DNA from 3 places in the Comamonas sp. 26 genome. Region 1 is predicted to be linked to each of the others. Evidence: predicted binding sites of a transcription regulator. Region 1 holds the regulator's gene; each other region holds the start of a gene.

Region 1 (10,471 bases):
TCTTGTAGGTTGTCCTCAAGCTCTAATGCTTGGATGGCCTCATCTTGTTGTTGAGAGTTGGGCAGCCATATCGAAAGCGCCATAAGTTCTCGCAACTGAATCAAGGGCGTCGTTGCACCAACCACAATGCTTTGCAAAAGCTCCTGCCCCTGGTTGGAACGTAGTAGCAGGAACAATGCTCGTGCATCTATGGGGGTGGATGCATGCATGCGCAGCACAATCCCCGATTGGCCGACAATCCAAGGTGTGGATAACTGAAGTACATCTTTTGAAACGATGCCGACTTTTCCTGCACCACCTTTAACAATGAGCACTATGTCTAGCGGCTCTAGGTAGAGCGATTCAGTCTGAGCCAAAAGCTGTACAGGTAGGTCAAGCTGCCGTTGTGCATCCCTAATATAGCCATGAGAAGGCAGGTCTTGTGCACCGACCTCATGCACTCTGAAGGTGCTCTCCATCGACTGCGAAGCTTTGCGAAGAGTCGGATGCAGTGGGCGCACTGTATGCACTAAATCTGCTAAACGAACCAATGGTTGCGAAGGTGATGGCGTAAATGAGGATGTTGCTTGCGCAAGGAGACGACTGACCTGTAACGTATTTGCGTCCAGTATTTCTGAGCGTGTTCGCGTAGCCTCGTTTGTCGATGGCAACAAAGCTGGTGACTGAATACGACGAGCTAAGTGAACTGGGTCAATCAAGCTCCACCGTGTTTTGGACACTGCTTTATAAAAGGGGCCATTGCCCACATCAATAAAGTGAACTTGCTCATTCCCTCCGCGCGGGTCCAAGACGAGAACTGCAGTGGCAACACCCGTGACTGGCAGCAGTCCTTTAGGCATTGCCAATACTGCGTGGATCATTCCACGTTGCACAAGATCATTGCGCAACTGAGCTTCAGCACCGGCACCAGACAGCAATGTACTGGGCACAAGAACTACCACTCGACGCTTTGCCTGGGCCAACAAATGCCTTACGACAAGCACGGTGCCAGATGTGGTTTGCTCAGGAAATCGGCACCATTGATCTTGCTGTGACAAATCACGCTCATAGCGCATCCCGAAGGGGGGACATGCAAGAGCCACATCGAACTGAATCAGTCCGCCCTTCTGACTTAATGCTGTCGGGTGCACCACTGGATCAGTGCAATGCACAGGCGCTTCAAGATTAGCAAGTAATTGCACGAGACGCGTGACATTTTGGCGTTCAGGAGTCTCGGTGTACGGCATGGCACCCAGCCGATGCACTGCAACAGAAAACTGAGAAGACGTGTCCCAAGGAGTGTAGACATTGTCGCGCCCCTTTACGTCTCCAAGCTCCACCATAAGTTCAACTAACTCGCGAGGGAGTAACGGAAAAGAGCCGTATGCATGAGAAGCTAGCGACTCACCTTGCCCAAACGAGTCTGTATTCAGAGACAGAACCTCCTCCAGCGACAGATTGTCTAGTTTGCCGTTTTGCAGAATCTTCCAAGCCGTATGAACCAGCGTCTCAATATTTTCTTGAGGCAGGCCTTTGAGGGGCAGTAGATCACTCAGAAGTTGATCTTCCGAAGCCGCGATGGCTTGCGACAGAGCATTGCTGATAGACGTTTGCCCATGTTTCAGGGCGTTTTGGACCTTAGCCGATTCTGGCAAACGATTGAGTTCAGAGAGCTTAGCCCACCCAAGAAGGGCCCACCCCACAGCAAAGGCGACACTCGGACTGAGTGCTTGATCAAGCAAGTGGCGGAAAAGGTCTGAAGGTTGGGCTGCATTCATGAATCGAAGTATTACATACTTCGGATTCATTCATCAAGAGCGCCAACAGAATTTTGTTTTGCTTGCTCAGCATCGGTGCCCAAGGTCCCGTCAATTTGGCTTTAAAAGTTTTTGGGGACCATGCTTTTGGTTGCAGTCAGCAGTCACTAACTCAAAGCCAAATGGATAGTCTGGACGGCATCACACGATCAATGTCTGCAAGCTCATTTCCGTAGACCAGCCGCGTTCCACGATGCTAGCGAGAAGCCACCAGAACGGCCATGGCGGCGTTTCCTGCAGCTTGGCTATGTGGTGCAAAAATTCGCTCTTGGAACGAAAAATGACCAGACAGCGCATGCCATCCGGCCATCAGTTCAGCAGTCATACTGCCACCAACATCACAAAAGCTAGCCCTGCACCTGAGTCAAAGTTCGTTGAACATTGGCTGGCTGCAGCAGGCTACTGAGTTCCTTAGACTTTTTATAGCTTTGAGCATGCGGCATAGGGGCGTAGTACAGCCGAACGGCATTGCGTGCCCGCGTAACGGCAACATACAGAAGCCGACGCTCCTCTGCCAGCGCGGTCTCCGACTTGGCATGGAAGATCGGCAACTCACCGTCAGCGACACCGACCACAAACACGTGGTCCCACTCACCACCTTTGGCTTTGTGGATAGTCATGGTCTGCACCACTGGCTTCTCTTGCTTGGTAGCGCGGAGCATTTCAAGGCCATTGGAATAGTCACGGCATTTCGCGCCCCAAAAATTTAGACCATCTCGGACGTCCTTGTTGGAACGCACGCCGCCGAGAACTTTCAAGTAAATGTCCCGGCATTCTTTGTAGCGCCCCTCTAGCGAGGATGAGCTGGCTGCTTTCTGCAGACTGCGCGCCCTGCTTTTCCAGTCTTGCTTGGCCGTCAGCTTCACTTTGCGAAACGCATGCGCCACCGCATCAGGATCAATTGCCGCTTGAATACGTTCATGCCGATCAACCAGACTAACCAGTCGCAGCACACGCTGAACATGCTGTAAATCACGCGCAATGCCCTTCCTCGCGGAATTTATGTCCAGAGCCAGCAAGCTCTGCTCCACCGTCTTCAAAGTTGAGTTGGTACGAGCAAGCACAGCAATACTTGAGGCATCGACGCCCTGCTCCAGTAGTTGCTGAATGTCCCGGACAACGACATGCGCCCGCTCTATAGGGCCACCGCTAGTCACCAGTGCCGGCTTCACGCCATCCCGCATAGTCACGATCTTTTGAGTGCTCTTGCCAGCAACAGCCATTGCCAGCTCTGCGGTCTGGCGGTGCAGGCGGTGAGACTCCGGCAGAGGCATGACAACGACATCGTCAACAACCTGATCCAGCGGCGTATAACTGCTACCGCTAAAGCCGTAGATCGCCTGCTCAGGGTCGCCAAAGGCCATAAGCTGGCAACCACGCTTGACCAGTGAGGCTAGCAGCAAATTTTGGGCGGCGCTGCCATCTTGGAACTCATCGACCAGCACATGGGTGTAAGGAATTTCAGCCCCGCCATCAAGTACATCAACCGCTTTTTCCAGCATGTCTCCGAAGTCCAGTTTGCCCGCAGCTTTTTTTGCACGCGCAAAGCGCTTCTGCACGGCCAAGGCAATCGGGGCATAAGTAGCAAGACCAGCTGAGAACTTTCGTGAGGTCATCACATCACTGAGCTTCTGCTTCGAGGCCTGAGCAAAGCTCAGCGCTTTTAACAACTGCTTCAAACGACGCGAGTCCTTCAGCAACTCACGCACCAGACGAAGCCGCTCCCGGCGTTCGGATTTATTTAACTTGACCCACAACTTGCGATCAGAGGCATCTTTCCGGCAACGGCGCAAAGCTTCTTTCAACAACACTAGACTTTCTGTGCTTGTAGGCACACCACCACCGCAGCCACCTGCGCGGGTCACTAGACTTAGGGCAAAGGCGTGAGTGGTCTGTGTGGTGGGCAACTCATTACCAACAGCAGACTTCTTCTGCGGTAGTGACTTCTTGCCAGAGTTGCCCTTCTGCTTGAGGCTGCGCTGAAGTCGATTGCGGAACTCATCAACAGAATTTTTGGCGAAGCTCAAGACCAGAATTTGTGAAGCTGGCGTTCCGTTGCGCATCAAGTGCTTGACACGCTGTATGAGCGTGGTGGTCTTGCCACTGCCAGGACTGGCGCGCACTTCCACGCATGGCAGCGTGGTATGCACTATCTGGCGCTGATGAGTGGTTGGCTTCATTTGGGTTATGGTTTTATGGCCTGAATTTCAGTGATTGCATGTGCCATGCAGATAAAGAAATCATCGAGAAAACACATGTTTTTTGAAGAAAAGAGCTGGTGAGATGACTCGTTTTTTTGACGTGTTTTCCGAAATAATTGGCTTCTATATCAGTAGTGCTCGGCCTACTTTTTGATGCGCTTCATCAGCCCGTTCCAGTCTGTTTTTGCCAGATGGCGCTCAAGCTCGGGAGTCGCCTTGAGCGCGTTATGCATGATGAACCGGCCATCAATGCTGTGCTTATCGATCCAACGGTTTGCACGTTTGAGGTATGCCGTGTCCGAAGCATCTGCGCGGCCGCCACAGCAAGCGGCCAGCAAACGGCCCAACTCAGTTTTGCTTGGCGGCAGCGCGTAGAACTTCAGGCTTCTTCCCCAGAACTGCTTATGGCTAAAAACGATGAGGTCTTCCAACGTGCGGATGCCGTGCTTTCTCAAGGCATCCTTGCCACTCAGGCGCAGCTCAACGTGAAAGCACTCCATGGCGTCGGCATCTGGACGCGCATTGTTGATCTTGCTGGCTTTATCTGCGTAGACCGCCAGGACACTGCCATCACGACCACCACTTTCTGCCCGCTGACCGCAGTAAAAGGTGCCTTCGCATTGAACGAAGAGTGACCGCTGGCTCGGCACTTTTACGGAACCGAGAAACGCAGTGAGTAGCGCCATGCGAACCCTGTTGGGTAGAGTCACATCGCGGGCCAACTCGACATAGGTTGGATCGGCATTAGTTTCTGCCCTCAGAATTTCTTTCGCCATACGCAGACACTTGCGTGTCGGCTGAAACAGCTCCAGCTTGCACTTGCGGTTAGCCTGAAATTTGGGCTGATCGTTCGTCACAGTCAGACAAGTGCAGTGCTCGCGCAGCTCTTCAAATTCAGCGTCTGAAGCCGGACGGTCTAGCCATATCGTCACACGATCAGCCCCATATACAGGCGAACGAGACACCGCGTTGTTCTCGATAGTCATAATGAGTCTTCTAGAGATTGGGGGGATGTTGCAGGTGTTGCGCGAAATCTGGCTTTGCTTGAGATAGCCGCAAATCACGCAACACGTGCAACACAGAGATCACAGACGGTCACCGCGCAAATGGAAAGGCAATGCACCCAGGCGACGAGAGATGGTGCTTTTGTTGTAGCCCAAGGCTTCACCGATCTCCTCCAACGACTTTTTCTCTTCACGCAGGCGATAGATTTCGCGATCCAGTCTGTCTGGAGAAACGCAGGGCAGGCAGTGGCGTTCAACGCGACCCTCAGCGTCCACGCGGATGTTTTCAATCACCGCACTGTGGCCCGTTGCCGCGAGAAAACTACCAGGGATGGGAGTGGCCATAACCGCCGATGAATAGCCCTTGTCAGGTTCACAGCGGCAGACTGTGAATACGCCGTTGAAGCAGGAAGACAAGTAGGCTTCTTCCTCTTTGCTGAAGCCCTGAAAGATAAAGATGATCAGCGCCCCCTTGCCCGCTACAGCACGCTTGAATGCAGACAAATTAGCTTCGGACCAACGCGCCTTTTTGTTAGCAGCGGGGACAACCACGACATGACAGCCCTCTGCTTTCGGCGGCCCCATGAGAGCACGGCCTTCTTGGCGGCGATAGTCGGGAGGAGTCGGCGTCTTAGGGACGATCACGGAGATATTGGCTTCGCCATCGACAAAACGAGACACCTGAAATTTCAGATTACTTGCGGAAACATGATCAGCCGCGAATATCTCGACGTTCTTTTGCTGTTCTACAGGCAACCCGAAGATTGAGCCTGCCGCGCACAAGTCAGCCGCGATTCCATAGGCCACCAACGCTGAAGAAACACCTACACCTACCGAGACCCCGTAGCAGCGAGACTCCGCCAGAGGCAAGGATTTGTTAGAGACTGAAGATTCTGCCGAACCGCTGCTTTGCGCATCCTTCTTCACAGTTGGCACTGCTGGTTTTTGAGCATTGATTTCACTTGGATTAGATGTATTCATGGGTAGTTAGCTCCTGGGTGGTAAAAAAATGGCAAAGTGAAGCCCCTGCACCTGTTGATCAGGTGCATACGGTATGAAAAATGGGGGGCTGTTCCGTGAGCCAGCACTAAGCTGGGATCAGAACTTCGGTGGGTTTGCGATGAGTTCGCGGATGGCGGCACGAGACCAGCCGACTGAGCGGGGGCCAAGTTTTACGCCTGCGGGATAGATGCCTTTGAGGACGCCGTCGTACCATGCCGCACGCGAGACCGGATATACCGTCAGAACGTCATTGAGACGTATATAGCCGTCGCTATCCAGACAGATCATTGGAAACGGCTTGTGGACTGGATTTTTATAGCGGGCATCTCGGTCAAACTCAGCAGCACTCTCTGGAGTTATGGATGCCACCTGAACCACCTGAGGTGTGTCCTGAAGTGCAGCCGTGGCGGTCTGAGTATCGAAGTGCAGGCTCTGCGACACCGTCGATTTACCCACACGCTTCAGCTGTTGGAAGGCGCGAGAACGAGCCGCCACAGAAGCTTGAGCGAACAACATACGGGGACCGCCGTTCGCGGAGAGGGGAGAATTCATGATGCAAGGCTTGGTGAGTGCTGATGCCTTGCATTCTGGAATTCGTTGGAAATCGTTGGAACTGGGAAAAATGAATTCCCACGTCGGTTTTTCAAATTTCTACGTGTGCGCCGCAGGAGAGGATTGTGCCGACTTCGCATTCTCTTCAAGCTTGGCTCGAATCTTCTTTACCTCTTCTTCACCGAGCCTCTGAACGGCGGTCACAAAAGCATTCTGTACAGTGCCACGATCACCCAGGTAAGAAACTCCATTTTCTTTACTAATGTCAGCAAGCGGCTGATACAACCCACTACCTTTCACCGAATCCGAGGACTTTTCTGGTGGCCAATCCGGGATGAATTTGTAGTGCTCAATGGCCATAAGCACCAAAAGCCGTGCCCAAGCTTTATTAAGCCTTTCGTTGCTGTTCTCAGCAGGTTTAGGGACCTGGGCCGACTCACCGCTGAAAGAGGATGCACACGTATCCTCTTCAAACTCAAAAGGAAGAGGTGGATTCAGTTCACTGAACTCTTCAGGAAAGTTAAAGCCTTTGAACAAAGCTCCAGTACGAACCTGCTCTACGAAATCGCGTAAAACGATATAAGTGCCATCTCCCGACTTACATTCATAGTCTTCTCCGGGGGCGATCCGGATGCCTTGAACATAAGTGATCCTCTGCTTCAATGTCTTGAGATGCGGACGAAAGTACTTATTGCGAGCATCATCAGCATCAAGCTTCGAGTAAGCAGGAGGATGTATGTCATGCAACAAGCAAATCGCTTCCTGAACCGAAGCAACGGGGCGATCCTGCCAAATTAGCCAGTCTGGTTTGTACTTCCACTCACTTGTTTGAGACTGCGGCGAATCGGTTGCAGTCACTCCAGATTTTGATAGTTCCACCTCAGAATCATCAGTCACCGTCTGATCAATCTGAGCATGTTCAAGTGATGTTGATCGCTTCGCAGGCATGAAAATTTATAGGCTGTGAGTGGGCATTATTTCCCAACTATCTTGCTTCAAGCAACCAGCGAACTCCGTGTGCTTTTCTGCCTACTGGGAGGATGCACTGCTTAAAAATACAGCATCTTTGTAGGCATACCGCAGCACTTGCACTTGAGAAAAATTTCCAAAAAAGTCTCACTCAGGACCAGCCACTCGGACTAGCCATGTCCGAAGAAGTACAGCCACATCTTGCAAAATTCCGGAACCAAACCGGAACCAGGAATAAAAACAAAAAAGCTTGCTATGTTTTTTATAGCAAGCTTTTATTTATTTACAACAGTTTAATGGTAGGGCGTGGCGGACTTGAACCGACGACCAAAGGATTATGAGTCCTCTGCTCTAACCAACTGAGCTAACGCCCCAGCACTGACAACAGCCGTGGCTGCCACCAGAAAAACTATGACATTGTAGGGCCTAACGCTTGTGGCTCAGGGCATTGCTCACCAATTTGGATGTGATGTCGACAATCTGGATCATCTTGTCGTAGTGCATGCGCGTGGGGCCGATCACACCCAGGGTGCCCACAACCTTACCGTCCAGCTCATAGGGAGCACTCACCACGGAGAGGTCTTCAAACGGGACGGTCTGGCTCTCGCCACCGATGTAAATTCGTACGCCATCGGCCTGATTGGAGAAATCCAGCAGGCGCAGAATTTGCGTTTTTTGCTCAAACAGATCAAAAGCGCGGCGCAGATTGCCCATGTCGCTGGAGAAATCACTGACCGACAGCAGGTTACGCTCGCCGGCAATCACCACGTCTTCCTGGTCATGGTTACCCATCACTTCAGAGCCCACATTCACGGCGGCCTGCATGAGGCTAGCGACTTCGCCTTGCAGTTGCTCGACTTCGGTCTGCAGCCTTGTTCTGACCTCTTCCATGGTCAAACCGGCGTAATGGTGATTGAGGAAATTCGAGGCTTCGATCAACTGCGAAGACTCATAATCCACATCCGTAAAGATCACGCGGTTTTGCACATCGCCTTCGGGCGAGACGATGATGACCAGAAAGCGCCGCTCCGACAGGCGCACAAATTCAATGTGCTTGAAGACGGAGCTGCGGCGCGGCACCATGACCACGCCCACAAACTGGGAGAGGTTGGAGAGCAGGTTAGCCGCATTGGCGATCACCTTCTGCGGCTGCTCATGGATCAGCCCGGGCGTGATGAGGTTGGAGCGGTCCACCGTCAGCATGGTGTCGACAAACAGTCGATACCCTCTTGCGGTAGGCACGCGGCCTGCGGATGTGTGCGGGCTGATGATCAACCCCATTTCTTCCAGATCGGCCATCACATTGCGGATGGTGGCAGGCGACAATTCAAGCCCGGATGCACGCGAAAGAGTGCGCGAGCCGACTGGTTGACCATCAGCGATGTAACGCTCAATCAGCGCTTTCAGCAATAACTTGGCACGTTCGTCGAGCATGATTTCATTTTACTTACGAAGCACTCGTTTAACCCAGCGCCCCCTACCCTCATGCCGATAAATGTGATCCCGTAGACACGCGATCGACACCCCCATCATCTCAGCCAGGACGCGCTGTAGATACCAACCCGAGCGCCAAGCGAGAACAATCTCAGCTACTTCGGACTCAGAAAAGTATCTTTTCCTCCCCCAAGTCTTACCAGCCGCACGCGCAGCGATCTGACCAGCAAGACACCGTTCCCGTATCAATTCCCGCTCAAATTCCGCAAATGCAGAAAGCATGTGAAGAAACATGCGCCCATGGGGACTATCAGTCTCTATTGACTCGGTAAGCGAGCGAAAAGCCACACCCCGCGAACGCAACAACTCAAAGACTCGCACAAACTGCGAAACAGACCGAGCCAGCCTGTCGAGCTTGTAAACAACCAAAACATCGCCCTTCTTTAGCTCAGCAAGGAGCCGATCCAACTCAGGCCGATCACGAACAGCGGAACGCTTTTCTTGAACAATATTTTTAATACCAGCGCGCTTAAATGCAGCCAGTTGAGCAGTCATGTTTTGATCAAGTGTCGAAACACGAGCGTAGCCAATCAGCATGAAATCCCCCCTAGTTTTATGAGCGGATTTTGTCCCTTCGGGTACGTACTGCGCCCGCACTGGTGCCCCTGTAACCTCATGTCTCTCCGTGGCTCAGGAACCCTGTAGCCTCATGTCTCTCCGTGGTTGAGCAACCGTGTAGCCTCATGTCGTTCCGTGGTTGAGCAACCTCATAACCTCATGTCAATCCGTGGTTCTGTAAACAGTAACCTCATGTCTTTCCGTGGTTTGAGAACGCTCTAACCTCATGTCTCTCCGTGGCTCACGAACGCTCTAACCTCATGTCGTTCCGTGGCTCAGGAACCCTGTAGCCTCATGTCGTTCCGTGGTTCAGGGGCACCAGCGCGGACGCAGTACAGCAGCTACGCTGCACAAAATCCTTAGTGAACTGTTCCAGGTATATCGATGGGTTTCGGCTCAGTCACAAGCCAATACCGGGCACCCTCAAAGCGTTCGAGGGTCAGGCGATGGGACACGATGACCTCACCCTCTGCACACTCAAAAGTCATTTCGATCATGTCTTGCAGGGATGCACCCCAGATGCGGATTTTTTCAGCCTTTGGCATGGAGGTGACACCATTGCCGTTATGGCTCCTGCTGTACCTGCTGGAATGGCCAGGAGCGTCCGCATAGTCCTTAGTGATGTACTTGGACACGTAAGAAGCAATCTTGGCAATGGAGCGCTGTTTGATGCGTCCTTGGGGAGTCTTGCGACCACCAACGAAGCACAAGCCATTGTCCTTACCAACGATGGAGCGCCAGACCTTAGTGCCGAGTTCCCAGCCTTTGACTTTGACGTCCTTGTGCACAGCGTGCTTGGGGAGTTTGTGGCATGCGATGTGGACATGCATGGCCCCCCTATCCTGCCTCTCAAAACTCGCACAGTAGACGAAGCGTCCACCGAGCGCGCTTTTCA
Region 2 (10,471 bases), 180 kb from region 1:
GCGTGCGGCTGCGTGACTTTCAGGTGGCAGCACTGGAAGACTGGGTTCAAGAGTACCGGGGCGATCTGGGTATCGCCCTGACCGACACCGTGGGCATGGACGCGTTTCTGGCCGACTTCGACATGTACTTTGCCAAGCTGTTCGATGGCCTGCGCCACGACTCTGGAGACCCGTTTGAGTGGGGTGAAAAAGCCATTGCCCACTATGAAAAGCTGCGCATTCCACCGCAAAGCAAGCGCCTTGTCTTCTCGGACGGTCTGGATCTGGACACCGCACTGGCCCTGTACCACCGCTTTGCCGATCGTATTCAGTGCGGCTTCGGCGTCGGCACCCGCCTGACCAACGATATGGGACTGACCACCATCAATATCGTGATGAAGCTGACCCATGCCAACGGCCAGCCCGTTGCCAAAATATCAGACTCGCCCGGCAAGACGCTGTGCAACGACGAAACCTATCTGGCCTATCTGCGCCAGGTTTTCAGCATTGCGGAACCCGCGGCCAAAAGGCCTGAAACCGTCTGACCAACAGGAGAGAGCCATGTTGAAAGTCACCCTCGCCCAGCTCAACTACATGGTGGGCGACATTCAGGGCAATATCCGCCGCATGAGCGAAGCCGCTGCCAGGGCAAGCGCCGACAAAGCGGATCTGGTGGTGTTTTCCGAGCTGTCGCTGTCTGGCTACTACCCCGGCGACATGCTCGATGAGCCCAGCTTTTTGCAGCGGCTTGACGCTGGCCTGCAAGACCTGCTGTCTGCCACACGCCAGTTCCCCGATCTTCACTGGGTGGTGGGCGCGCCCACCCGCCACAACGGCCCCGGCAAACCGCTGCACAACAGCCTGCTGGTGCTCAAAGACGGGCAGATTCGCCTGCAGTACGACAAGCAGCTGCTGCCCACCTACAACATCTTTGACGAGCGCCGCCACTTCGAGCCCGGCGCAGACACGGCCAAGGTGCTACGCGTGGGTAATTGCCAGGTCGGCTTTCTGGTCTGTGAGGACGGCTGGAACGACCAAGGCGCCGACTACGCCACCAACCCCTTTGTGCGCATGGGCGACGCTGCGCCGGACATGGTCATCAGCATCAACGCCAGCCCCAGCCACCTGGGCAAACGCGAGCAGCGCCACGAAGTCTTCACGCAGGCAGCGGCGCGCCACAAGCTTTCCATCCTCTATGTGAACCAGATCGGCGGCCAGGACCAGATCGTGTTTGACGGCGCATCGTTTGCCGTCGAACCCGAAGCCGGTGTGGTGTTTGAAGCCAAGCGCTTCGAAGAAGACATCTACACGCTGGAGCTGGGTGACAACGGGCATTTTCAGAGCGCCACCGGCCAAAATCTCAGCCCAGTGCCCGCGCAAGGCCTGTCCACCATGGAGTTCTACCGCCAGCAAATCGTGCTGGGCTTGCGCGACTATGCGCGCCGCTGCGGCTTCAAGCAGGTGGTGGTGGGTAGCTCCGGCGGCATTGATTCGGCGCTGACACTGGCTCTGGCCGTTGATGCGCTGGGGGCGGACAACGTGGTTGGCATCACCATGCCGTCCAGCTATTCGTCAGCCGGTTCGGTGGATGACTCGGTGGATCTGTGTCGCAATCTGGGCATCAAGCTGTACGAGCACCCGATTAAAGAACTGGTCACCACCTACGCGCGCCAGTTCGAGGCCAGCTTTGGCGAAGCTCTTCAAGGTTTGGCACTGGAGAACCTGCAGGCCCGCACTCGCGGCACCACGCTGATGGAATTCAGCAACGCCTTTGGCCACCTGCTGCTGACCACAGGCAACAAGTCCGAAGTCTCGGTGGGCTACTGCACGCTATATGGCGACACCAATGGCGGGCTGGGCTTGCTGGGCGATCTGTACAAGACCGAGGTCTTCGAGCTGTCGCGCCACATCAACACCCACGCGGGCCGTGAGCTGATTCCGCAAATTATCATCGACAAGCCGCCATCGGCCGAGCTGGCCCCAGGCCAGAAGGACGAGGACAGCCTGCCGCCCTATGCCGTGCTGGATGAAATCCTTAAATGGCATATTGAGGGCCAGCACCTGTCCAGCAAAGAGTACGCCCATGCCGCCGCGTTTGTGGAAAAGCTGCGCACCCAGAGCGGCGGGCCCGAGATCATTGCCCGTGTGCAAAAGCTGGTGTTCCGCAGCGAGTACAAGCGCAGACAGGCCCCGCCCATGCTGAGAGTGCGCCCTCGCGCCTTTGGCACCGGCCGGCAAATGCCAATTGCGGCACACTATGAGTAAGCCTTAATCAAAAAGTGAGCAGCTTGCGCTTGATGAACATGCGCAAGCGCCTCTTTGAGCCAATATGCCCAACTTCGGGCGCTGATTTCTGTACGGGTTTTGCTTTCATGCCTCAAGCCAGTTCCCACACCGCCAGCAAACGTGTCATCTCTGCTGCGCCAGAGACTCTGCCTATCTCGATGCCCCTGCATACCGCCGTGCTGATTGGCCGCTTTCAGCCACTGCACAACGGGCATATGGCACTGCTGCACGCAGCGCTAGAGCGCGCCCGCCAAGTGGTGGTGGTGCTGGGCAGTGCCTGGCAGGCCCCAAACCCCAAAAACCCGTTTAGCTGGCAGGAGCGCGCGCAGATGCTGCGAGACGCGCTATCCAAAGAGGATACAGAGCGCATTAAGTGCGTGCCCGTGCGTGACTATTACAACGAGCCGCTGTGGGTCAATGCCGTGCGTGACGCCGTGCAAGCCCATGTTCCCGAAGGCGCCAGCGTGGCGCTGGTGGGCCACTTCAAAGACTCCAGCAGCAGCTATCTGGCGCGCTTTCCGGGCTGGGAGCTGATCAGCCTGCCCCGTCTGGGCCAGTTTGATGCCACGCCGCTGCGTGACATCTTCCTGGGCGAAGGCAGCGCATCGCCTGAAGCCATGGATGCCGCACTGGGCAAGCTCTCCAGCCAGATGCCCGAAAGCACGCTGGCCTTTTTGCGTCACTGGGCCCACACGCCTTTGTATGTGCGCCTGCAAAAAGAGTGGCACATGCTGCAAGCCTATAAAGAGGCTTGGGCCAAGGCCCCTTACGCCCCTCTGTTTGTGACGGTGGATGCCTTGCTGCGCTGCCACGCCAAGGGCCAGGGCCATGTGCTGCTGATTCAACGCGGCCATGCGCCTGGTGTAGGCCTGTGGGCCTTGCCCGGCGGCTTTCTGGAGCAGCGCGACAGCCTGTGGCAATCCTGCGTACGTGAGTTGCGCGAAGAAACCTGCTCCTCCATCAGCGAGGCCGATCTGCTGGCCGCCGTACAAGCCGTGCAGGTGTTTGACCACCCGGACCGCAGCCTGCGCGGCCGCACCATCACCCATGTCCACTACCTGGATCTTGGCATGCAGCCCGCCCTACCGCCCGTTCAAGGCGCAGACGATGCCGCGCTGGCACGCTGGGTGCCGATTGCCGATCTGGCGCAAATGGAAGGGGACTTTTTTGAAGACCACTTCCAGATCCTGTGCCAGTTCCTGCCCATCACGCTGATCCACGGCGAGCAGCCTGCCAGACAGGTCGCTTAAGGCGCAAAATTCATAGCTGCTAGCGCTTATTCAATAAGCGCTGCAACCCTTTTTTTTCTAAAAAATAATCATGAGCACGTTGAACATCCGCCCTGCCACAGAGCAAGACATCGACCTCATCCTGCACTTTGTGCGTGAGCTGGCGATCTACGAAAAAGCCGAAGACGAAGCCAAGGCCACGCCCGAGCATGTGCTCCGCACGCTGTTTTGCGAGCACCCGGCCGTTTTTGGCCTGATTTGCGAGGTCGATGGCAAGGCCGTGGGCTTTGCGGTGTACTTCTTCAACTACTCCACCTGGCAAGGCCAGCATGGCCTGTATCTGGAAGACCTCTACATCACCCCCGATGCACGCGGCCACGGCGCGGGCAAGGCCCTGCTGCAGCGACTGGCCCAGATCGCCATCGACAAGAACTGCGGCCGCTTTGAATGGAGCTGCCTTGACTGGAATACACCGTCCCTGAAGTTCTACGACAGCCTGGGTGCCCTGCCGCAAACCGAGTGGATTCGCTACCGCATGACAGGTGACGCCCTGCAAGCACTGGCCAGCGGCCAGAAAACCGTCAGCTAATCCGTATCAAAAGCATTCAGAGTGATGCGCGCTACCCAGCAAACTAGCGTGCACTCCCTTATCAGATGACGAGTACGCAACTTCAACACTATGTGGAGCAACAGCTTGCGTCAAAATGGGTGGTTTTGCATAAAAATAACAAGGCGGCTATCAGGCTGGCCTTCACACTCATTGGAATCCCTTGATGCCTAGCTACAAAGAACTTATTGCTCGCAAAGACGAACTGGACAAGCGCATTGAAGAAATGCGCCACACCGAGGCCAAAGAAGCACTGGCCACCATCAAGCAATTGATCGACACTTTCGGCTTTACCTCGCAGCAAGTTTTCCCCTGGAAGCCTGAAGAGAAGAAAAAGGTCGAAGCCAAGTACTACGACCCCGAAAGCGGTGCCAGCTGGACAGGCCGCGGCAAGCCACCAAAGTGGATTGAGGGCAAGGATCGCAGCCAGTACGAGATCAAGACCACCCCGGTGATCGACTACAGCGCCCCCCTCGACGAAAAAAACCCCTTCCCGGTTCAGTAAGTCGCAGCGCCCATTGCCACTTGGACTGGTGCAGGCGCTTTGAGCATTTGCACCAGCGTCGCCACATTCAAGCACTGAATCAGCAAATCGCCGCCATTGGCCTGGATCAAGCGGTCCACCAGCGCATCCGCCGAATGGGCCAGCGCAGGCGCAGCGCGCAGCTGCCGCGCATCCAGTCTGGCAACCCCCTCCAGATCGCTGATCAGCAAACCCAGCTTCAGCCCCTGATGCGCCAGCACAATCACCTGACTTTGCTGGCTTCTGATCAGCGGCTTTCCGTAGAGCAAAGCCCCCAGATCAAACACCCAGACATAGCCCGCCACAGCACCTTGACTGCGTCGCGCCAATGTGCCCACGCAGTGGGGCAGGCGCCCGGCTGAGATGGGAGCAATTTCGGCGGCACTTTGCGCCTCCAGCACGCAGGCTGCATCCAGAGCCAGCACGCTTTGCCCCACAAAGAACGTCGCCATCTCCATGCTTGCCGCAGCTGTGGATGTGGCCGACGGCAGGCTCTGCACATGGATATTGCGACGCCAGACCGCGGCTTGCGCATCCCCCTGTACCGGCCCGAAGGTCTGTACGGACAGGGCCAAAACATCCTCCTCATAGCCATCGCTGCGCTTGAACTCGCGGTAGCCGCTGCCTGCCGTCACCGCCACCACGCAGTACTGGCCTTGGTACGCCATGGCCCGCGAAAGGCTCTGGCCTGCAGGCAAAGCCAGCATGTCTGACGGTAAATCCAGCACCATGCCAGGCAGCATTTGCGCCGAGGATGAAGACATGACAACACCTGCGCGATTGAGATACGCGGCCTGCCTGCTGCCAGCACCCTCCACTCTATGCTCTATCTGCGAGCCCAGCACGCCTTGCAGCATGGCCTGAAACTCGCGTTGCGCATGGAAGACCAGACCAATCCCACCCAGTACCTCGCCATTGGGAGAACGAATGGCAGCGTGATAAACATAAGTCGGCCCCGCCCCCTCATGCAGCGCAGAAGGGCGCCATGCAGAGACGTGATAAGCCTGAGTGCCTTTCAAGCCCAGCACTTTGAGCAGGCTCTCCTGATCGACAAAGCGACCTGTCAACACCTCCTCGGCCTCGCCTTGCAGGCTCGTCGCCACAATCTTGCCGCTGACGTCGTACACCATGATTTGCTGGTACACGGTGTAAAGCGCATGAATGGCGGTGAGCAACTCACACACCTCAGCGCTCGCACTTTCAGCTGCATTGCCTTCTTTCAGCGCTTGCAGCAAAGCTGGCAATTGCAGTGTCAACGCCCACCAGCGGCAGTCGTTGGCGCGTTCGTAGAGATTGCGGTCCAGCAAATCCACCAGCAAACGCGTGAGCAAGCTGTTATCGTCCAGCGCCGTCGTCAGCACCGTGCTGTAGAGCGAGCGAATGGACTGGGTAAACACCTCGTTGGTGCGCGCGCCCGTCTCACCAATCTGCTCCAGAACGGCCTGCAATCTTGTGTTGTCCGCCTGCTTGCCTGCCGTCATGACTTGCCCGTTCCAGACCACACGCCTGATGGTGTCTGCCGCACTGCGAATAGCGTGCAAAGGTGGACAAAAGCGATGCGCATGACTCAGCAAGCCCTGCGCCACCACCGCATCCACCGCTTGCAGGTCGCTATGCCCATGTGTGCCAAACGCCAGCTCAAGCGGCACCATGATTTGCGCACGCCAACCTTGGGGACCCATGTAACCCTGGTAGCCAGCAGAGAGTGCCGATTGCACCAAATAAGTGCGACCACTATGAATCCAGAGCAGGTTTGCACCATTTTTGCGAGACCTCACCAGCACGCCCACTCCAATCCAGTGCATATCGCTGCTGGCCAGCACCCGGTCTTGCGCATCCAGCAGCAGGGCTATGCTGGTTTCGGGCTCATGAGCCGCGTCTGAACGTCGCCCATTCCAGAGGCCCTGCATCTCTCCCTCAAAATCAAAACACAGGCACAGCACGCCCACAGGCTTTTGCGTGACGGGACTCAGCATACGGTGGGCATAAATCAGCCCAAGAGACTGATCTGGCAGCAAGTCTGTGGCACCAAATGCCTGCACAAAGCTTTGGCTTTGCAGTGCCTGCTCAATCAGCAGGTCCCGGCATGGCTCACTTTGCACCGCCCCGTCTTCCTGCGTGCTTGCCCGCACATAGCCTTCGCAATCGAGTAGCAGCACCTGCTGGTAAACCGTGTATTTGCTGCGATAGGCACACAGACGCTCAGTAATCTGCGCTTTATCGTCATCCGTCTGCGTATCCAGATCCGCCATAAAGCGGCAAAGCAACACATCGGTGGCCAGAAAGCCCACATCGGCCGTTCGCTCATAAAGATTGCGCACCAGCGTATCCATCAGATGCTGAGCCTGGCTGTGCAAACCACGCCCCACACCCTCGACCGCCTGCGCCACCATGGACTGCACCAAATCCTGCTCCAGCTGTTCAAAACCCGCCCGCGTCGCAGCCATCATGGGCAGCAGGGCCTGCGCCTCCTGCGGGCAATTCATCTTGGCTGATGACTCGATGAGCCGCCACATCAGGCTCAGCTCCTGCAGCGAACTCTCACATCGCGCCACCTGACGCATGTGGGGAATGAAGGCGTCTGTCTGCAGCAGGTCTTGCGCTTGCTGCACCGGGGCGGTGAGTTGTTTCTGAGGCATGCACTGGTGGAGCAAAACTCAGGCCTATTTGTAAAAACACGTTACATCTAGAGCAGGACAAACCCTGAACCCTGAACTATTTGCCCTCTCAGCCCCCAAGGCTGGGTCTTGAAACCTCGGGAAATTGCCTTATTATTAGCACTCGAGGGGGTTGAGTGCTAACAACTTGACCCTACATATTCCGAATGTCGGCCATGAAGGCTGGCAAGTCTTGTTTCAACTTTGTTGATGTATTTAGGAGTTGGTATGAACCTGCGTCCCCTGCACGATCGCGTGATCGTCAAGCGCCTCGAAAACGAAACCAAGACGGCTTCGGGCATTTATATCCCCGACAACGCCGCAGAGAAGCCTGATCAAGGCGAAGTGCTGGCAGTGGGTCCCGGCAAGCGCAACGACAAGGGCGAACAAATCGCTCTGAACGTGAAGGTCGGCGACCGCGTTCTGTTCGGCAAGTACTCTGGCCAGACCGTCAAGGTTGATGGCGACGAGCTGCTGGTGATGAAGGAAGACGACCTGTTCGCAGTCGTCGAGAAGTAATCCTTCCCACATTACTCACATATTCATAGCTTCTAGCGCTTGATAGACAAATGCTAGAAGCCTATTTGATACAGATTTGTAGGAGCCAAAAATGGCAGCAAAAGACGTAGTTTTCGGTGGTGAAGCCCGCGCACGCATGGTTGAAGGCGTGAACATCCTGGCTAACGCAGTCAAGGTCACTCTGGGCCCTAAGGGTCGCAACGTGGTGCTGGAGCGCTCGTTCGGCGCTCCTACCGTGACCAAGGACGGTGTGTCCGTGGCCAAGGAAATCGAACTGAAAGACAAGCTGCAGAACATGGGCGCTCAGCTCGTGAAGGAAGTGGCCTCCAAGACCAACGACATCGCTGGTGACGGTACGACTACCGCTACCGTGCTGGCTCAAGCCATCGTCCGCGAAGGCTCCAAGTACGTTGCTGCTGGCCTGAACCCCATGGACCTGAAGCGCGGTATCGACAAGGCTGTCGCCGCTCTGGTGGAAGAGCTGAAGAAGCAATCCAAGGCCACCACCACCTCCAAGGAAATCGCTCAAGTTGGCTCCATCTCCGCCAACTCCGACGAATCCATCGGCAAGATCATCGCTGACGCGATGGACAAGGTCGGCAAGGAAGGCGTGATCACCGTTGAAGAAGGCAAGTCCCTGGACAACGAACTCGACGTCGTTGAAGGCATGCAGTTCGACCGCGGTTACCTGTCGCCCTACTTCATCAACAACCCCGAAAAGCAAGCCGCTGTTCTGGACAACCCCTTCGTGCTGCTGTTCGACAAGAAGATCAGCAACATCCGCGACTTGCTGCCTACCCTGGAACAAGTTGCCAAGGCTGGCCGTCCTCTGCTGATCATTGCTGAAGATGTCGAAGGCGAAGCCCTGGCAACTCTGGTGGTGAACACCATCCGCGGCATCCTGAAGGTTGTGGCTGTGAAGGCTCCTGGCTTCGGCGACCGTCGCAAGGCCATGCTGGAAGACATTGCCATCCTGACCGGCGGCAAGGTCATCGCTGAAGAAGTCGGCCTGGCCCTGGACAAGGTGACTCTGGAAGACCTGGGCCAAGCTCAGCGCGTCGAAATCGGCAAGGAAAACACCACCATCATCGACGGTGCTGGCCAAGCTGCCGAGATCGAAGCCCGCGTGAAGCAAATCCGCGCTCAGATCGAAGAAGCCACTTCCGACTACGACCGTGAAAAGCTGCAAGAACGCGTGGCCAAGCTGGCCGGCGGTGTTGCCGTGATCAAGGTTGGCGCTGCCACCGAAGTCGAAATGAAGGAAAAGAAGGCCCGCGTTGAAGACGCCCTCCACGCTACCCGCGCTGCTGTGGAAGAAGGCATCGTGGCCGGCGGCGGCGTGGCTCTGCTGCGTGCCAAGCAAGCTGTGGGCGCACTGTCCACCGGCAATGCCGAGCAAGACGCTGGCATCAAGCTGGTTCTGAAGGCTGTGGAAGCTCCTCTGCGCGAAATCGTGGCCAACGCCGGTGGCGAGCCATCGGTGGTGGTGGACTCTGTCCTGAAGGGCCAAGGCAACTTCGGTTTCAACGCTGCCAACGACACCTACGGCGACATGCTGGAAATGGGTATCCTGGACCCCACCAAGGTGACACGTACTGCTCTGCAGAATGCTGCTTCCGTGGCTTCCCTGCTGCTGACCACTGAGTGCATGATCGCTGAAGCCCCCAAGGCTGAAGGCGCTGGCGCTCCTGACATGGGCGGTATGGGTGGCATGGGCGGCATGGGTGGCATGGGCATGTAATTGCCAAGCTGTCGACTGGGTGGCTATCGCCACCCAGCGCCGCAAACAAAAAAGGCCGCATCCAGCGGCCTTTTTTGCACCCTTCTGGTTTGTGCAAGCACTTCCAGAACTAAAAAGCCAGCCCAATCGATAGGCCGGCTTTTTAGTGAATGACTTGCTTAGAAGCGATGGCGCAGACCGATGGTGATACCGGTGCGCTTTGTTGCGCCATTGGCATCCAGCATTACACCCGCACCGCCCTTGGTCTTGGTGTGGTCCACCGCGAAATAGGCATCGGTACGCTTGGAGAATGCATAGTCTGCAACAGCGACCATAAAGTCGGCCTTGCCATTGAAAGTACCCGTTGCCGAGCCCGATTGTTTGGCATGGTAGTAATGCAGACCTGCATTCAACTGTGGCGTAACCTGATAACCAAAACCGACCTTGAACATCTCACGCTTGTTGGCAAAATTGCCAGGAGCATTACCTGCAATAAAACCGCCATTGGAAGAGCCTGTCCAGTAAGCATTCAGCAAACCGGCGTCAAAAATCGCACCGGCACCCGCCGCCCCCAGACTGTCCTTGACCTTATTCTGGCCATAGCCTGCCATCAGATACCAAGGGCCGGTTCGGTATGAACCACCCAAGGTCCAGGCGTCTACCTTTGTGCCCGCAGGCAACGTTGAACTCTGATATGCCGCACCGGCCGAAATTCCATTGGCGGAGTAGCGAAGATACCCACCCGCCGTTTTCAATGCCAGACCTCCTGGCGTCATATCAATAGCATTGCCTTTCTTGGCGAAGGTATTTCCTTCATCAAAGGAATACTGCAGTCCGGCGCGTACGGGGCCAAACTCCGCCACGTACTTCAGCATATTATTGGCACGTGCACCCAGCGACATACCAATCTCGGGTTTGTATGCATCCATATAGGGAGAATATGGAAACGAG
Region 3 (10,471 bases), on a different contig from region 1:
TCAGGGTTGATCTGTGGGCCGCAGTCCAGCGCCGTATCCACTGCAATCACTTTCACATTGCCTTTATCGTCCACCGCCGCTTCCACCACCATGGCGGAATAACTCATAAAGCTGTAGCAGAAAGCCAGCCCCAGGCCATGGCCCTTGGGCAGTTTTCGGCCCCAGCGCGCGCCACGTGTCGCTGCTTCAATCACCGCGCGCAGCCGCCCTGTGTCATAGGGGTATAGCGTGGGCGATTCGGTGTAGTTCCAGCTATCGCTCAAGTCCTTTTCAGGGTTGAGCTTGCGCGGCGGGCCAATCAGCTCCAGCGCATATTGCTTATGGTCTTTGCCTGCTCGATGGGCCAGTTCGGCAATAAAACTTTGCGCCGCAAATGCATGGGGAATGTTGTAGACCGAACGGAACCAGCCGATGCGGGTATGGGCCTCCACCTCGCCGGTCTCGATGCGCACATTGGGAATCTGATAGGGCATGTTGATAGCCCCCATCCCCATTTCCATGCTGCTCTGTCCCTTGGCACCTTCCTGAAACAACGAACTAATGGTGGGCGCTGCCGAGCGGTGCAGCCAGGTCTGGGGCATGCCCTTGGCATCCAGCGCGGCCTCCAAATGATCAGCTGCCACTGCGTGATAGAAGTCGTGCTGAATATCATCGTCACGCGTCCACACCACTTTGACGGGCGTGCCCGGCATGGTCTTGGCAATCAGCGCCGCCTCAACCGCGAAGTCCGGCTTGGACTTGCGGCCAAAAGCACCGCCCAGCAGCAGCACATTCACCGTGACTTGCTCAATCTTCAAGCCAAGAGCTGCAGCCACCAGCTCTCTGGCAGCTTCCGGTGCCTGCACCGAAGTCCAGATTTCACAGTGGCTTTTGTCGGCCGACAGCAACGCAGTGGCCGTAGGCGGCTCCATGGAGGCATGGGCCAAATGCGGCACGTAGTAATCTGCCTTGACCAGCGCCTTGTTTCCAGCTTTTTCGACAGCCGCATCCAGATCGCCGTTGCTACGCAAGACTTTGCCCGGGCTATTGGCGGACTTTTCCAGCTGCTTGCGGTATGCAGCCGAGTCATAACTGGCGTGCGGGCCCTCATCCCAGTCCAGCACCAGCGCCTCGCGCCCCTTGGTAGCGGCCCAGGTATTGCGCGCCACCACGGCCACGCCGCCCAGCGGCTGGAATGCGGGTGCGCCCTTGTACGCAGGAATATCCACCAGCGCCTTCACGCCGGGCACGGCCAGCGCCTTGTCTTTTTGGGCACTGCGCAACTTGGCACCCAGCACCGGCGGGCGGGCGACCACGGCATAGACCATGCCGGGCAGATGCTTGTCTTGCCCGTAAACCGCCTTGCCTTTGCCAATGTCCGCCAGATCGACCACCGCCAGCTTTCCCTTGCCGATGTAGCGGAAGTCCGCTGGCTTTTTGAGCCGCAACCCATCACCTTTTGGCACCGGTTGCTTGGCTGCATCAGCAGCCAGCTCGCCATAGCCGAAGCGCTTGCCGCTGGGGGTATGAATGACCTCGTGCTGCACCGCCTTGACCTGCTCCACCGGCACGCCCCAGCGCGCGGCAGCAGCCGATTCCAGCATCTGACGGGCCGCTGCGCCCACGCGGCGCATGGGGGCAAAGAAGTGGCGCACGCTGCGCGAGCCATCCACGTTCTGGTTACCGTATTTAGATTCAATGCCCTGCGCTTGAACCACGCGCACCTTGTCCCAGCGCGCTTCCAGTTCATCGGCCACCACCATGGGCAAACTGGTGCGCACGCCGGTGCCCATCTCGGCACGGTGGGCAATGATGCTCACCATGCCATCGGCCCCAATGCTGACAAAAACCAGCGGGTCATCGACCGTGCCCCCGGGCATGGAATCGGCACCGTATTTTTTGGCCTCTTGCGCGTGGACCACGCCTTGTGCGGTAACCGCCAGACTGAAGACCAGACCCGCACTGCTCTGCAGCAGGGTGCGACGTGAAATTTCAGGCAATGTTGCGTTGTCTTGCATCATTTAGCTCCCTGCAGGCGCTGCGCTGCCAGCTTGATGGCCGCACGAATGCGCGGATAGGTGCCGCAGCGGCAGATGTTGCCGCTCATGGCCTCGTCAATCTGCTTGTCCGTAGGCTTGCCATTGGTCTTGAGCAAACCGACCGCCGACATGATCTGCCCGCCCTGGCAGTAGCCGCACTGAGCCACCCCCAGCTCCACCCACGCGGCCTGCACTACTTTGCCCACGCGGTCCGACTCCATGCTCTCGATGGTGACCACCTGTTTGCCTTCGACGGCCGAGATCGGGGTGATGCAGGAGCGAATCGGCTGTCCATCGAGATGCACAGTACACGCCCCGCACAAGGCCATGCCGCAACCAAACTTGGTGCCACACATTCCCAGCTCATCGCGCAATACCCAGAGCAATGGGGTCTCCTGCACCGTGTCCACCGACTGGCGCTGTCCGTTGATATCAAGAGTTGTCATCAGGGGTCCTTTTTTGTGGAGCGATCTGATCTGCATCAAACCTCAAAGCAGCATACAGACCCCATCAAACAGACACTAAAGCCCGGCAACAATGCTGTCAGCCTTCGTAAGCAAACACTTCCATACCTTCTAGCTGCAAGCAGACAGCTCTAATTGATGCATCGATAAGCAATTGAAATTCACCCCAGTGAAAATGACGCTGCACTGCAACAATCCAACGGCAAAACCCAATTCACCGAGCCTGCAAAAGGTTCGGGAACTTTGTCCTTAGCACTCCCTCTAACAGAGTGCTAATATGAAGATTATGGAAGAAAGGAAACCCGCAATGACAACTGCCTCCGGCTCCATTGCTACAGCCTTGGCACCCGCTAACCCCTGGGCGCTGGTACCTCCGCTGGGCAACCTCGATGCCTATATCTCGGCCGCCAACCGTCTGCCCATGCTCACCCCTGAGGAAGAGCAGGCATACGCACGCAAGCTCAAAGAAAACAATGATCTGGACGCCGCTGGGCGTCTGGTGATGTCCCACCTGCGTCTGGTCGTGTCTATCTCGCGCCAGTATCTGGGTTATGGCCTGCCTCACGGCGACCTGATTCAGGAAGGTAACGTGGGTCTGATGAAGGCTGTCAAACGCTTCGATCCCGATCAGGGCGTGCGTCTGGTCAGCTACGCCATGCACTGGATCAAGGCTGAGATCCACGAGTACATCTTGAAGAACTGGCGCATGGTCAAGGTCGCGACGACCAAGGCTCAGCGCAAGCTGTTCTTCAACCTGCGCTCGATGAAGAATGACCTCAAGTCTGACGCTGCCATGGCGGATGACGAGCCCATGATGCGCGACACACTGACTTCGCACGAGATTGACACCGTAGCGGCCAAGCTCAACGTCAAGCGCGAAGAAGTCATGGAGATGGAAACCCGCCTATCGGGTGGCGACGTGCTGCTGGACCCTTCGCCCAGCGATGATGGCGAGCAGGCCTATGGCCCCATCGCCTATCTGGCCGACGCTAACCATGAGCCTACCGCCATGATCGAGTCGCGCCAGCGTGACCATCTGGCAACCGATGGCCTGGCCCTGGCACTGGAAGGTCTGGACGACCGCAGCCGCCGTATCGTTGAGCAGCGCTGGTTGCAGGTGAACGACGATGGCTCTGGCGGCATGACGCTGCATGAGCTGGCTGCCGAATATGGTGTCAGCGCCGAACGCATTCGCCAGATTGAAGTTGCCGCCATGAAAAAGATGAAAAAAGCGCTGGCCGAGTTTGCGTAAATACCAACTTGCGCCAAAGCCCTTAAAAAGGCTGAAATGCTGAACCCTAAACCCGGATAATTTCCGGGTTTTTCATTTCTGGCGTCGGTGTCACAGGCATCTGCGCTGATCTTCATACCAACAAGACATAAGAGACCTGCCATGCACGCACGCACTTTGAAGAATCTGTCTCGCCGCAGTCTGGTCGCCGCCGGGGCCGCCCTGATGGCCGCAACGCTGGCCCCCGCTGCCATGGCCGCTGACAACTGGCCCGACAAGCCCCTGCACCTGATTGTGGGCTTCCCCGCTGGCTCTTCCCCTGACCTCACAGCCCGCGCACTGGCCGAGCCACTGGAAAAGAAGCTGGGCCAGACGGTTATCGTGGAAAACCGCGTGGGCGCTGGCGGCAATATTGCGGGTGAATACGTGGCCAAGGCTGACGGCTACACCTTCAGCGTGATGATCAACGGCAATATGACCATCGCCAAGATGCTCAATCCCGCCGTGCGTTATGACCCCATTAAGGACTTGCAGCCCGTAAGCCTGATTGGCGTGGCCCCGCTGGTGCTGGTGGCTCCCGCATCGGCACCACAAGGCAAAGCCTTCATGGAAGCCGCAGCCCAAGCGGGCGACAAGTGGAGCTACGGCTCCCCAGGCGTGGGCACCGTAGGCCATCTGGGCATGGAGCTGCTCAAGAGCCGCTCTGCCATCAAGGCCGTGCATGTGCCCTATACCGGCTACCCACAGGTTTTCAATGCCATTCAGGGCGGCGACCTGAAGCTGTCCATGCTCCCCCCGGCTCTGGCCATGGCGCAGATTCAGGCAGGCAAGCTGCACGGCATTGCGGTGACTTCTGCCGCCCGCAGCCCGCTGGCTCCCGGCCTGCCCAGCCTCAAGGATCTGGGCGTCAACAACTTTGATCTGGAAATCTGGAACGCCGTGGCCGCGCCCAAGTCCATGCCCAAGGCCCACGTCGAGAAGTTGGCCGCTGCCGTCAGCGAAATTGTGCGCACGCCTGAAATGCGCCAGAAGCTTTCCATGCAAGGTTGGCAAGCTGTGGGCAGCTCGCCTGAAGGTCTGCAGAACCGCATTCAGCAGGATGTAAAGGCACTGGGCGCCATCATTCGCGACCAGCACATCACGTCGCAATAAGCCGCCGGAGGCCCTGGCGCGCTAGTTTTAAACGCTTGGTTTTTGCTAGGCGTCTCTGGTGAAGCTCCGCTCGGTATCAAATAGAGCGACTACCGCCTCAGATATCATGCGCTCGACAGGCATGCTTTTACGCTATGCCATCGGGCGCATTTTTTATCAGGCTGCCCCGCTGTTTACGGAGCCTTCATGGACGCTGGTACCTGGTTCACGCAACTCAACGCTTGGCAAGTCATGCTGTTGGGGCTGGTTTTTTTCGGTGGCATTTATCTGCTGGGCGGCCTGCTCATGAGCATGCTGACGTCCGGGCTTTCTCGACTTGGCATCGGTCAGGTACTCGATACGCGCCCGCTCAAGCCCGATCAGTTAGGGCGTGAATGGCGTCAGTCGTTTCATTCGATTCTGGTTTTCGGCCTCGGCATGATCGTGCCCTGGGGCTTTTTGCAACTGGGCTGGGCACACCTGACACCCGATGCCAGTGCAGGTCGCATTGCACTGGAGATTGCCGTGCTGCTGATCTGGAACGATGTGCACTTCTGGATCAACCACCGTCTGCTGCATACCCGCCAGCTGGTGCGCTATCACGGCGACCACCATCGCTCCGTTGTGACAACGCCGTGGTCCACCTACAGCTTTCACCCGATTGAGGCGCTGATGCTGGGCAACATTATTTTGCTGCCCATGGTTGTGCATGATTTCTACTTCTGGTCGCTGGCGTCAGTGCCGGTGCTGAGTCTGATCCTCAATCTCATCGGCCACTCCAACTACGACTTTTTCCCCAAAGTGCCTGACACGCACCCTCTGGCAGCAAGCCGTCGCCACCATCTGCACCATTCACGGCCTGCGGGCAACTATGGCTTTGCGCTGCCCTTTATGGATCAGATCATGGGCACCAAGGTCAAGACCGCCTATACCCGCGCATCTGCCGCTGAATGAGCCAACACCCCGGCCAGCGTCTGCTTCCCACTCTGCGCCACTGGCGCGACTGGCAATCCGTGTTTTACATGCTCATCCTGCCGCTGATCGTCTGGTGGCAGTGGTCGCATGGCTTCAACCTCATCCTCTACGGCATTGAGCTGTTTTTAACGCTGGGCGTGGGCGTCATTCACCACAACCACACCCATGTGCGCATGTGGTGGGGCCGCCGGACGAACCGCGCCACCGACTACTGGCTGACCCTGCTACAAGGCCACCCCACCTTTGTGTTCTGGCCCGCCCATGTGGCCAATCACCACCGCTTTCGCCACGGCCCGCGCGATCTGGTGCGCACCTACCGGCCTGAGTTTGGCGGTGATACCAATCACCTCTGGGGCTACCTCATCCACCCCGTGCAGGCGGCTGTGGTGCTGTACCCTATGTTCTTTCGCTGGCTGAACAATCTGCGCCTTCGCTGGCCCGGCGCATTCCGCTATTGCATGGGGCAGTACGCGCTATGGCTGGGTAGCTGGGGATTTTTTCTGTGGCTGGACTGGCAAAAGGCGCTGATCTTTATCATCGTCCCCCAGTTGCATGGTCTGCACTGGCTGCTAGCCACCAACTACCTGCAGCACGCCCATGCCGATGGCAGGCCGCTGTCCAGAGCGCAGCGCAATACTCCGGGTATCGAGCTGAACTACGCCCGCAACTTTGAGGGGCTGGTCAACCCCCTGCTTTTTAATATTGGCCTGCACACCGCGCACCATGAATGCCCGCATGCTCACTGGTCTGATCTGGCCACGCTGCATGAGCGCATTTACCGCCAGCGAGTTACGCCCGCATTGAACGAGGGTGGCCTGCTGCCCTATATGGGACGCGTGTTTGTATTAGGTCTGATCTGGCCTGCGGCAAGAACCCAGCCGCAAATGCCGCCAGACGATGTGAAGTAAAACCTGTCGAGGATCTATGCCTGTTGCCTATTCAAACGTCTATCTTCAATCTGCCGGTATGTTCCTGCCTGGCTCTCCGGTGGATAACGCTGGCATGGATGCATATGTCGCTCCGCTGAACCGCATATCCGGGCGCATCAAGCAACGCATCCTGGCGGAAAACGGCATTCAGCAACGCTACTACGCCATCGATGGCGCAGGCCAGACCGTCTTCAGCAACACGCAGATGGCCGCAGGCGCAATTACAGAAACACTGGCGCTGGCTGGCAAAACGCTCGCTGATGTGGGCTACCTCTCCAGCGGTTCATCGGGAGGCGATGCGCTGATGCCCGGCTTTGCCAGCATGATTCAGGGCGAGATGGCTGCCCCGCCCATGGAAACATTGTCCGTCCACGGCGTATGCGCCGCCAGCGTGGGGGCCATGCAGGCCGCAGCCATGGCTGTGGAAAGCTGTGCCCATTCACTGGCGCTGTCTGTTGCCAGCGAGATGCCATCGCGCCTGTTCAAGCGCTCGCGCTTCGCCGCTCAGGATTACAACACTGACTTTGACGCCCACTTTCTGCGCTGGATGCTGTCGGATGGCGCAGGTGCGGTGTTGCTGGGTGGCCCCAAGGCCCTGCCGCAAGCCAATGGCCTGCGCTTGAAGTTGAAATGGACGCACCAGCGCAGTTTTGCAGGCGACTACCCCGTCTGCATGCAGCTGGGCTTAACGCCAGATCGCAGCAAAAGCCATCTGGACTTCCCCGCCTGGGGCGATGCCGAGGCAGCCGGTGCGCTGTCTCTGCGCCAGGACATTCGCCTGCTGCCACACCTGTTTGACGTCTGCATTCACGAGTACGCCGACCTCGCCCACAAAGGCTGGGTGCCCGAGCGCGGCATTGACCACTTTCTGTGCCACTACTCGTCAGAACGCTTCATCCCCGTCGTCGATGATCTGCTGGGCAAAGCCCAGCTCAGCATCCCGCGTGATCGCTGGTGGAGCAACCTAACCTGGCGTGGCAACACGGGCGCGGCCTCCATCTTCATCATGATGTCGGAGTTTTTGCAGAAAGAAGGCAAGCGCCTGAAAGCGGGCGACACCGTGCTCTGCTTCATCCCCGAGTCAGGCCGCTTCACTGCCGGCTACATGCTATGGGAAGTAGAGCTGGATGCACCCGCCAATCAAGCGCTACAGGCCGATTTCCCTCATAAAACTGCCGCCGCTGAAACGATTGCCAACGATGCCCTGCCCGATGTCTCCACTATCGCCGCTCCGCACGACCCGGCCACCGCGCCGCAGCAGCTGGCCCCACTGCTGACCGAGCTGGCCAGCATCTGGCAGGACTACCGCAGCAATGTCTGGCGCACGCCACTGCTGCGCCGCATTCGCACCCGCGAGCTGCAAAGCAGCGACTATGTGCGCTGGATGAGCCACTGGATTCCCCAAGTGCGCGAAGGCAGCCTGTGGATGCGCGAAGGCGCAGCATCGCTCACGGGCGACTACGCCACGTTGGCTTCTCTCATCGACCTGCACGCCGGTGAAGAGCAAAACGACTTCAAAATTCTGCACAGCGACTACCTGAAGGCGGGCGGTGCCGAAACCGATATCAGCAAACTGCGCCGCAACCCCGGCGGTGAGGCACTCAACGCCTATCTGCACGGCCTTGCCGCCACGCCCAACCCCATCGGCCTGCTGGGCGCCATCTACATCATTGAAGGCACGGGCCAGCGCATCGTGCCCAGCCTGCTGCCGCTGCTGCGCGCTGCCCTGCCCTTGCCGCCCGATGCCTTCCGCTTTCTGGAGTATCACGGTGCCAATGATGAGAACCATTTGGAGCGCTGGCTGATCGCCGTGCAGATGGCGCTGGACATGGACACCGAAGGCTCGGCCCAGCAAGCCATACTGCAGACCGCCCGCCACACGGCGGCCATGTATCTGATGCAGTTCCAGCATGTGCTGGCCGAATAAAAACAAGACGAGCAGGACAGCCTGATGAAGAACGAATTCAACGACCATGTCTGGGACGAGCGCGACCCCAGCCCCTGGCTGGCCCTCTACCTGGATCAGAGCACGCCACTGCCCGATGACGTCAAAGCCGCCTGGCTGCGCGACTGCAGCAGCAGCTCGCGCCAGTTTTTTCTGCCCGCCATGCGGCCGCTGGCGCGCCTGTCGATGATCCTCATTCAGGCGCTGAAAATCTTTCTGCCAAAGCGCTGGTCACACTCCATCTTGCTGCACCGCATGCTGGCTTTTGGCATGAAGAAGTTTCTCTCGCCAGAGGCCAACTGGCTCATCATGCGGCACTTTCACCTGGGCTCTCAGGTGCTGCAGTTTGTGGCGGCTAACTCGCCTACCAAGGTCAGCACCACGCCTTTGACGCCCATGGAAATTGACGATGTGAAAGAGGAGCTATTCCTCAAGCACGACCTCAACCTCTTCAACTTTGTGATTCGCCTGAACAAGGCGCTGCGTGAAAACAAGCAAGAGCTGCTCGCTGTCGCAGAGCCCGATTTCTCGATGATTCACGAGCCCGAACTCAAGCTCGAAGACATGCCGCGCGGGCGCTTCAACGTCATCGATCTGCAAAGCGCCATTGAGCTGTACACGCCCATCTACCAGCTGCTGCTGACCGACAACGACTTCTGGCGCGCCAGCAACTCGCTGCAGCTGGATGAAACCCTGGGCATTTACTGCGCCAAGATTCTGGCCTCGCCCGAACATCTGGTGTTGCTCAATAACAAGCACCCCATGGTTCCAGATTCAACGCTTTATGCGGCTTACCGTCTGGTGCTGCACGGGCTGTCCACCGAGATGCTGCATTCGCTGCTTGCGCGCATGGCCAGCGGTGAGCTTCCAATTCCGGCGCGCGAACTGGCCAAGATGCATAAGACGGCTGAAGCCGCCCAATGAACCGTCACCCGTCATAAGTTCTTCAGACCACGGCTAACCACGCGTCTAACTGCTCGGCAGGCATGGCGCGGGAATGCAGCCAGCCTTGAAAGAATTCACAGCCAATGTTGCGCAGCAGTTGCAGCTGTTCGACCTCTTCCACGCCTTCTGCTACGACCTCCAGATCGAGGGCATGGGCCATGTGCACAATGCCGCCCATCAGTCGGTCCCGGCAGGGAGATGGAGACAAAAATTCCCGCCCCAGCTTGATGCGCTGCAGCGGCAGATATTGCAGATAAGCCAGCGATGAATGGCCGGTGCCAAAATCATCGAGTGCAATCGTCACCCCCAGCCGTGCCAGCCCTTGCAGCACTTCACGCCCCTGTTCGAGGTTCAACATGGCCTGCGACTCCGTAACCTCCAGCTCCAGCCATTGCGGCGGCACTTCATACCGCGTCAAACAACTGCTGACCTGCTCGACCAGATTCACCTGCCTTAACTGATGTGCCGAGAGATTGACCGCTACGCGCAGCGGCGTACCAGCCTTGAGCCATAAGGAAATTTGCTTGCAAGCGGCATCAAGCACATAGTTGCCCAAGGCCACAATCTGTCCGGAAGCCTCCGCCACCGGAATAAAACGCACAGGACTGACATTCCCCAGCACCGGGTCATGCCAGCGCAGCAAGGCCTCTACACCCACCACGGTTGCACTCTCTACCTTGACCTGCGGCTGGTAATGAAGCTGCAGCCCTCCGTAGCTGAGCGCCATGCGCAGGCGCTCGGCCAGCTGCACACGCTCGGCCATTTCCTTACCCATGCAGGGCTCGAAAAACACGGCATTGCCACGACCCCGCGCCTTGGCGCTGTACATGGCC

What was found. Region 1 encodes HrcA, which represses chaperone genes, less so after heat shock. Its sites were predicted from a motif close to TTAGCACTCNNNNNNNNNGAGTGCTAA; they were not measured.
Region 2: a site for HrcA is predicted at 7,399-7,425, ahead of groES (co-chaperone GroES). Genes of this name have one in related genera too.
Region 3: a site for HrcA is predicted at 2,732-2,758, ahead of rpoH (RNA polymerase sigma factor RpoH). Genes of this name have one in related genera too.

The regions. Positions count from the first base shown of each region.
Region 1 is NZ_PEFL01000002.1:429,225-439,695, forward strand. Features, by position in the region: gene CLU84_RS16495 (type I restriction-modification system subunit M/S) at 1-1,787, opposite strand, end outside; gene CLU84_RS16500 (UvrD-helicase domain-containing protein) at 2,144-3,976, opposite strand; gene CLU84_RS16505 (hypothetical protein) at 4,141-4,983, opposite strand; gene CLU84_RS16510 (helix-turn-helix domain-containing protein) at 5,083-5,982, opposite strand; gene CLU84_RS22515 (AlpA family transcriptional regulator) at 6,100-6,555, opposite strand; gene CLU84_RS16520 (hypothetical protein) at 6,655-7,503, opposite strand; tRNA gene CLU84_RS16525 (tRNA-Ile) at 7,822-7,898, opposite strand; gene hrcA (heat-inducible transcriptional repressor HrcA) at 7,951-8,958, opposite strand; gene CLU84_RS16535 (recombinase family protein) at 8,968-9,555, opposite strand; gene CLU84_RS16540 (hypothetical protein) at 9,936-10,471, opposite strand, start outside.
Region 2 is NZ_PEFL01000002.1:611,895-622,365, forward strand. Features, by position in the region: gene pncB (nicotinate phosphoribosyltransferase) at 1-524, shown strand, start outside; gene CLU84_RS17385 (NAD+ synthase) at 541-2,244, shown strand; gene CLU84_RS17390 (bifunctional nicotinamide-nucleotide adenylyltransferase/Nudix hydroxylase) at 2,352-3,515, shown strand; gene CLU84_RS17395 (GNAT family N-acetyltransferase) at 3,586-4,083, shown strand; gene CLU84_RS17400 (H-NS family nucleoid-associated regulatory protein) at 4,268-4,606, shown strand; gene CLU84_RS17405 (chemotaxis protein CheW) at 4,600-7,263, opposite strand; gene groES (co-chaperone GroES) at 7,510-7,800, shown strand; gene groL (chaperonin GroEL) at 7,892-9,541, shown strand; gene CLU84_RS17420 (porin) at 9,700-10,471, opposite strand, start outside.
Region 3 is NZ_PEFL01000001.1:581,007-591,477, reverse strand. Features, by position in the region: gene CLU84_RS02745 (xanthine dehydrogenase family protein molybdopterin-binding subunit) at 1-1,997, opposite strand, end outside; gene CLU84_RS02740 ((2Fe-2S)-binding protein) at 1,997-2,464, opposite strand; gene rpoH (RNA polymerase sigma factor RpoH) at 2,790-3,734, shown strand; gene CLU84_RS02730 (tripartite tricarboxylate transporter substrate binding protein) at 3,876-4,865, shown strand; gene CLU84_RS02725 (sterol desaturase family protein) at 5,052-5,798, shown strand; gene CLU84_RS02720 (fatty acid desaturase) at 5,795-6,727, shown strand; gene CLU84_RS02715 (beta-ketoacyl-ACP synthase III) at 6,744-8,675, shown strand; gene CLU84_RS02710 (hypothetical protein) at 8,700-9,617, shown strand; gene CLU84_RS02705 (bifunctional diguanylate cyclase/phosphodiesterase) at 9,640-10,471, opposite strand, start outside.